DNA from 3 places in the Actinacidiphila sp. bgisy144 genome. Region 1 is predicted to be linked to each of the others. Evidence: riboswitches for the same ligand, from Rfam matches in the RefSeq annotation. Region 1 holds a riboswitch; each other region holds the start of a gene.
The links. A riboswitch is a leader RNA that binds a small molecule or an ion and turns the genes downstream of it on or off. The one in region 1 is predicted to bind cobalamin.

Region 1 (2,242 bases):
GCGCTGTCCCAGCTCGCGTCCGCGAGCACGATGGCGTCCGGGTCGGCGGCGGCCACCTGCTCCCAGCTCACGTTCTGCCAGCCGCCTTTCAGGGTGCCGAACACGTTGTGCGCGCCGACCGCGTCCAGGACGGTCTGCGGTCCGCCGTGGCCGGCCCCGACGTAGGGGGACTTGGTGCCGGAGTCGTACCAGAGCACGTCCAGGCCCTTGCCCGCGCCCTGGGCGGCCAGTGCGGCCAGCGCCGTCTTCTGCTGCCGCTCGATCGCGGCCGCCCGCTGCGGCACCCCGAAGACCGCGGCGATGTCGGCGAGTTCGCCCCACACCGCCTCGAACGACGCGGTGGGCACCTGCTTCGCGTCCGCGCAGCCGAAGGGCGACAGGTAGGAGCCGATGTGCTCGGCGGCCAGCTCGGCGCGGGTGCCGGCGACCTTGCCGGTGAAGGCGCTGGTGTAGGAGGCGTAGAGGAAGTCGGGGCGCGCGGCGAGGAGCTTCTCCTTGGACGGGTACTCCTTGCTGAGCACCGGCACGGAGTCGTAGGCGGCCTTCCACTTCGCCGGGATCGTGTCGTCGAGGTAGGCGGTGCCGGCCATCCGCGACTGGAGGCCCAGCGCGAGGGCGACCTCGGTGGCGCCCTCGTTGAGGGTGACCAGCCGCTTCGGGGGCGCGGCGACGGTGGTGGCCACGCCGCAACTGCGCACGCTGACCGGGGCGATGCTGCTGCGCGCGGTGGCGGAGGACGCCGGGCCGCTCGCGGCGGGCGCCCCCGTGCAGGCGGCCAGGCACCCGGTGGCCAGCAGGGCCGCGGCGGCGGCCGGCAGCCGTAGCGGGCGGGTGCGGGCCCGGGCGCCCGGGCGTATGAGACGGCTGATATGGCGGAACGGGCGCAGGGCGCTGCTCGGCACGTGTACTCCAAACCCTCGTGGAAGATGTCGCGCCGTGGCCGGTCTCCTGGCTTTCGCGTCGACGCTCCACGGCCGGCCTTCCCAGGCGTCCGTTGCCGGTCCGCCCAGTGGCCCCGACCGTCGTGGGGACGGTCGGCGCAGGGCCGCGGAACTCCGCGACTACAGTGGCGAGGGCCGCACCGGCTTCCGACCGGTTTCCCGTGCACCACGGCACGCGCACGCTACCAAACGCGCCGCCCCGCCCGGCCGGCCGGATCACGGGGCGCGGAGGGCCCGCACCGGCGCGGGGGCAGGGCCCGGTGCCAACGGCCGCGGCCCCGCCCGGAGTTGACGGGAAGGGCCGCGCGAGGGGAGTGCGGAGCGGAGGTCAGGACGGGCGGTCGGTGCCGTAGCCGTGCAGGAAGGCGTCGACGGCGCGGGTGACGCAGTCGCGGATCTCGGCCGCGCCCAGCGGCGGGCTGCCGTGGGGGCGGATGGTGATCTCCGAGGTCACCAGGGCGATGAAGTGCACGGTGGCGCGGGCGGGTTCGGGGATGCGCAGCAGCCCGGCGCCGGCGAGCTGCTCCAGCCGCCGGGCGACCTCCCGCTGGACGCGCTGCGGCCCGGCCTGCTGCCAGGCGTCGATCACGGCGGCGGGGAAGTGCTGCACCTCGGCCTTGATCTGCCGGATCATCGCGAAGTGCTCGGGGAACTGGGTGCGCTGGCCGACGAAGGCGCGGCCGAGCGCGAGCAGGTCGGCGCGCGGGTCGGTGCCGGTCACCTGCTTCTCGACGGTCGCTACGAACGCGTCCGCGACCTGCCCGGCGCTGTCGTGGACCACGTCGGAGAAGAGCTGGTCCTTGCCCTCGAAGTGGTTGTAGATGGTGCGCGTGGACACGCCGGCCTCGGCGGCGATCGCCTCGATGCTGGTGCGGCTGTAGCCCTCGCGGCCGAAGACGGTCCGGGCGCCCTGGGTGATGGCGTCGCGCTTGCCGGCCCGCCCGCCGGTTCGGGCGGGGCCGGGGCGCTCCGGTGCCGCCTTGCGGGCGGGGGCCGTCGGTGGGGTACTCAGGGGAAGCCTCCGATACGGGTCGTCGTCCGTTGCCCAATTTACCATGCACGTTGTACTTTACTTTGAGGGCTTTCCGTCAACCCGCCAGAGGACCGTGCACATGGATATCGGGACCATCACTTTCGGCACCCTACTCAGCGACCCCTTCACCGGGCACCGCGTCTCCCAGGCCGAGCGCCTCGACGAGGTGGTCCGCAGCGCGGTGCTCGCCGAGCGGCTCGGCTTCTCCTGGTTCACCGTGGGGGAGCACCACTTCGGGGAGCGCGACGTCATATCGGCGCCCCCGGTG
Region 2 (2,242 bases), on a different contig from region 1:
CGGCCGGGCCGGTGAAGTCCAGCGCCAGGCCCTCGACGGGGGCCGCGGCCAGCACCGGCAGCGCCTCGCCGAGCCGGTCGAAGTAGGACGCGACGAGCAGCTTCGGCCGGTCGGCGGCGCCGCCCAGCGACCGGTACGCGCGCTCGGCCGCGGCCAGTTCGGCCGGCGTGCGGTCCTGCACGAGGGCGGGCTCGTCGAGTTGCGCCCACGCCGCGCCGGCGGCCCGCAGGTCGGCGAGCACCTCCGCGTACACCGGCAGCAGCCGGTCCAGCAGGGACAGCGGCTCGAACCCGGCCGGCGCGCCGGGCGCGGCCTTGGCGAGCAGCAGGTAGGTCACGGGGCCGACGAGCACCGGCCGCGCGTCGTACCCGAGCGCGAGGGCCTCGCGCAGCTCGCCGACCTGCTGGGAGGAGTCCGCGCGGAAGACGGTGTCCGGACCCAACTCGGGCACCAGGTAGTGGTAGTTGGTGTCGAACCACTTCGTCATCTCCAGCGGCGCCGTGTCCTGGGTGCCGCGGGCCATCGCGAAGTAGCCGTCGAGCCGGTCGGCGGCGACGGCCGCGCGGTGCCGCTCGGGCACGGCGCCGACCATGACGCTGGTGTCGAGCACGTGGTCGTAGTACGAGAAGTCGCCGGTGGGCAGTTCGTGGAGGCCGGCCCCGGCGAGCTGCCGCCAGTTGGCGCGGCGCAGGCCGGCGGCGGTCTGCCGGAGGGCGTCGGCGCCGACTTGGCCCTTCCAGTAGCCCTCGACGGCCTTCTTCAGTTCCCGGTGCTGTCCCTGGCGGGGGTAGCCGTACACGGTGGCCCGTGCTGCCGCGGCTGCGGACTTCGCTGACACGGAACTCTCCTTCGCGAGATGTCTCCCTGGCATCCCGGCGACGGGACGAGGGTGCGAAGGCGGCACACCGGACCGGTACGGACCCGGCGCACCGACGACGGCGCGCGCTCGTCCACCTGCCTGCCCATGTACGCCGACCCGCCCACGAGGTCACCGGGACTTCCGCACGCGAACGGTCGCGTACGGGCAACGGGCAGGTCTTCGGACTCGCGGGCACGCCTGCCGGGGGCAGACACCTACTGGCCGTCGCTTCCCAGGTCCGAGGCGGACCCAGTGCGTCTGACGGCGGTCGTTCCCACTCACCGCTGCGGGGCAGTCCCGGATTCCCACCGGGTTCCCTCTTGCGACGCGCCTGCCTGGCGGGCAGGGGCGAACCAGCTGCACCCGCCAGCATAGATCGCGCGGGTGCCGCCGGGCCGCCCCTTTTCCCGTCCCGGCGCTCCCGGCCGGGGTGTTCCACCCGGCCGGGGGAGCATCAGGCGGGGAACGTCAGGCCGGTACCGGTTCCGCCTGCGCGGCTTCCTCCTCCTGCGGCGAGGTGGGCACCGTCAGCGCGATCAGGGCGCCGAGCAGGGCCGCGCCCGCGCAGATCCCGAAGAGCAGCCGGTAGGCGTGCAGGGAGGGTATGGCCTGGCCGCCCAGCACGATCACCTGCGAGGCGAACAGGGTGCCGCCGACCGCGCTGGCCAGCGAGCTGCCGACGGAGCGGAAGAGCGAGTTGAGGCCGTTGGCGGCCGCGAGGGCCGAGCGCGGCGCGGCGAGGTTGATCAGCGCGGGCATGGCCGCGTACGCGATACCGGTGCCGGCCCCGGCGATGCTGGTGCCGAGGATGATCTCCCACAGGTGGCCGGTGAGCGCGATCCGCACCACGAAGCCGGCCGCCACGATGGTCGCGCCGATGGCCAGGGTGATCTTCGGCCCGACCGCGTTGGTGATCGCCGCCGAGGCCGGCGACAGGATGAGCATCGCCACGCCGCTGGGCAGCAGGCACAGGCCGCCCACCACCACGGACGAGCCGAAGCCGTAGCCGGTCACCCGCGGCGCCTCCACGTAGGAGGCGGTGCCGATGAGTGTGGCGAACAGCGCGAAGCCGACGCAGACGGACGCGACGTTCGTCAGCAGCAGCGCGGGCGCGGCGTTGACCCGGACGTCGACCAGCGGCGAGGCCGCGCGGCGTTCCCAGACCACGAACCCGGCCAGCAGCACCGCCGCGGCGACCAGCAGGCCGATCGTGGTCGGCGACGACCAGCCCCAACTGGACGCCTGGCTCAGCGGCAGCAGCAGGCAGACCAGGCCGCCGGCGAGCACCACGGTGCCCGGCAGGTCGAGCCGGCCGGTGGAGCGCCCGGGCGGCTCGCTGAGCAGCAGCCAGGTGCCGAGCACCGACAGCGCGCCGCCGGCCGC
Region 3 (2,242 bases), on a different contig from region 1:
GAACCGGTCCCGGCGACCATCAGCCCCTTCACCGCGCACCCCTCGTGCCGGTCCGGCCGCGGGCCGCCGACAGCAGCACCGACGCGCCCAGCGCGAGCGCGCCGACCCGGCGGGACAGCCGCACCGCGCGCCCGATGTCGGCCGGCCGCGGCGGCCGGAACCCCGCGCCCAGCACCGGCCGGTGCTCGACCCGCCCCCCGTACGCCAGGGTGCCGCCCAGTCGCACCCGCAGCGCCCCCGCGAACGCGGCCTCGACCGGCCCGGCGTTGGGCGAGGGGTGCCGCGGCCCGTCCCGGCGCGCGGTGGCCAGCGCGCTGCCCGGATACGGCCCGGCCAGCGCGGCGAGCAGGGCGGTCAGCCGCGCGCCGGGGTAGCCGGCCGCGTCGTCCAGCCGGGCGGCCGCCCACCCGAAGCGCAGGTGCCGCGGGGAGCGGTGGCCGACCATCGCGTCCAGCGTGTTGGCGGCACGGAAGCCGACCAGCCCGGGCACCCCCGCGAGCCCGCCCCACACCAGGGCGCCGACCACCGCGTCCGAGGTGTTCTCCGCGACCGACTCCACCACCGCCCGCGCCAGCGCGTCGGCGTCCAGCGCGGCCGGGTCCCGCCCGCACAGGTGCGGCAGCCGGTCCCGGGCGGCGGCCAGGTCGCCGGCCTGAAGCGCCGCGCCGATCGTGCGGGCCTCCCGGGCGAGCGAAGTGCCGCCCAGCACCGACCAGGTGGCCGCCGCGGCCAGCGCCGCGCCCAGCAGCGGGCGGCGCCGGGCCGCCCGCTCGGCGACGGCGGCCGCGGCCACCGCGCCGCCCACGCACAGCGCCGCGTACGCGCTGCCGGCGCCCCGGTCGTCGCGCCACATCCGCTGCTCCAGGGCGCCGGCGGCCCGCCCGAACCCGGCCACCGGGTGGCCGCGGCGCGGGTCGCCGATCAGGAGGTCGCCGAGGAAGCCGAGTGCGGCGCCGTACGCGTAGGCACGGTGGCGGCCGCTCATGCCGCGGATATCCGGGTACCGGCGGCCGCCAGGGCGGGTGCCGCCTGCGTGCAGGGCATGGCGAAGTCCTCACTCAGGGTCCGCGCCCTGGCTCGACGTGACCGGCGGTGAGAGTCTCCTGGCTCCCGGATCAACGCACTCCCGGGCCTTCCCGCCGGCGTGCGCCGGCCGTGGCCTCCAGCTTCGGGAGTGCACTCCCCGGTGACAGTGGCGGGACCGCGTCGGATTCGCACCGACTTCCTCTCCTGCCGCCGCATTGCTCCCGGCAGTTCACCACGCCCGGAGAAACCCCGTCAACCGGGCCTGCCTGCGGCTTTGCGGCCCCGCGCCGGCAGGTGGGCGCGCGGCCGGCTCAGAGGGAGGCGTGCTCGGGAAGCAGCTCCTGGATGCCGATGCGGTGGTAGAACTCCGCGCGGATGCGGTCGCTGACCGCGGACACGACCTCGCTGCCGTCGCGGCTGGGATCGATGTGGGTGCGGAACGGCCGCTCGCCCTGCGGCAGTCCGACCACCCGGACGATCTCGTCCGCGACCTCGTCCACGGTCCGCCCCGCGGGGAAGAGGTCGGTGAGCGCCTGCGCCATGGAGTCGCGCACCGCGCCGTACGCCTCGTCGTACGCGGTGTCCCGTACGGTGTCGGCCGGCCGGGCCGCGTGGGCGAAGTGGTTGGTGCCCGACGGGTAGGCGCCCGGCACCACGATGACGGTGTCGATGCCGAACCGGACCAGCTCGGCGGCGTAGCTCTCGGCCAGTGCGTCCATGCCCGCCTTCGCCGCGAAGTACGGGGCGAGGAACGGCGGGTGGCCGCCGCGGGTGGAGGACGACCCCACCCACACCAGCAGCCCCTCGCCCTGGCGGCGCAGGTGCGGCAGCGCGGCGCGGTTGACGCGCTGGGTGGACAGGACGTTGGCGTCGTAGAGCGCGGCGAGCTGTTCGGGGGTGAACGCCTCGGCCGGGCCCAGCGCCATGTGGCCGGCGTTGTGGACGACCACGTCCAGCCGGCCCTGCTCGGCGGTGACCTGCTCGATCGCCGCGTCGACTGACGCCTGGTCCTGCACGTCCATCTCGATGCCGCGCACGTCCACGCCCTCCGCCTCTGCGTACGCGGCGAGTTCGGCCACGCGGGGGGCGTTGCGGTCGGCGGTGGCGCGCATGCCCGCGTAGACGGTGTGCCCGGCCCCGGCCAGGAAGCGGGCGGCGAGGTTGCCGATGCCGCTGGAGGCGCCGGTGACGACGATGACCTTCGGACCGGTGCGGT

Region 2: another riboswitch for cobalamin. It lies ahead of metE (5-methyltetrahydropteroyltriglutamate--homocysteine S-methyltransferase); the one in region 1 lies ahead of AC3EVP_RS05890 (ABC transporter substrate-binding protein).
Region 3: another riboswitch for cobalamin. It lies ahead of AC3EVP_RS13150 (cobalamin biosynthesis protein); the one in region 1 lies ahead of AC3EVP_RS05890 (ABC transporter substrate-binding protein).

The regions. Positions count from the first base shown of each region.
Region 1 covers NZ_JBYIRM010000004.1:34,112-36,353, forward strand. Annotated here, with positions in the region: gene AC3EVP_RS05890 (ABC transporter substrate-binding protein) at 1-902, opposite strand, end outside; cobalamin riboswitch at 922-1,127, opposite strand; gene AC3EVP_RS05895 (TetR/AcrR family transcriptional regulator) at 1,270-1,998, opposite strand; gene AC3EVP_RS05900 (LLM class flavin-dependent oxidoreductase) at 2,054-2,242, shown strand, end outside.
Region 2 covers NZ_JBYIRM010000044.1:10,977-13,218, reverse strand. Annotated here, with positions in the region: gene metE (5-methyltetrahydropteroyltriglutamate--homocysteine S-methyltransferase) at 1-838, opposite strand, end outside; cobalamin riboswitch at 1,014-1,232, opposite strand; gene AC3EVP_RS33515 (MFS transporter) at 1,328-2,242, opposite strand, start outside.
Region 3 covers NZ_JBYIRM010000009.1:50,009-52,250, reverse strand. Annotated here, with positions in the region: gene AC3EVP_RS13155 (cobyric acid synthase) at 1-20, opposite strand, end outside; gene AC3EVP_RS13150 (cobalamin biosynthesis protein) at 29-985, opposite strand; cobalamin riboswitch at 1,097-1,228, opposite strand; gene AC3EVP_RS13145 (SDR family oxidoreductase) at 1,338-2,242, opposite strand, start outside.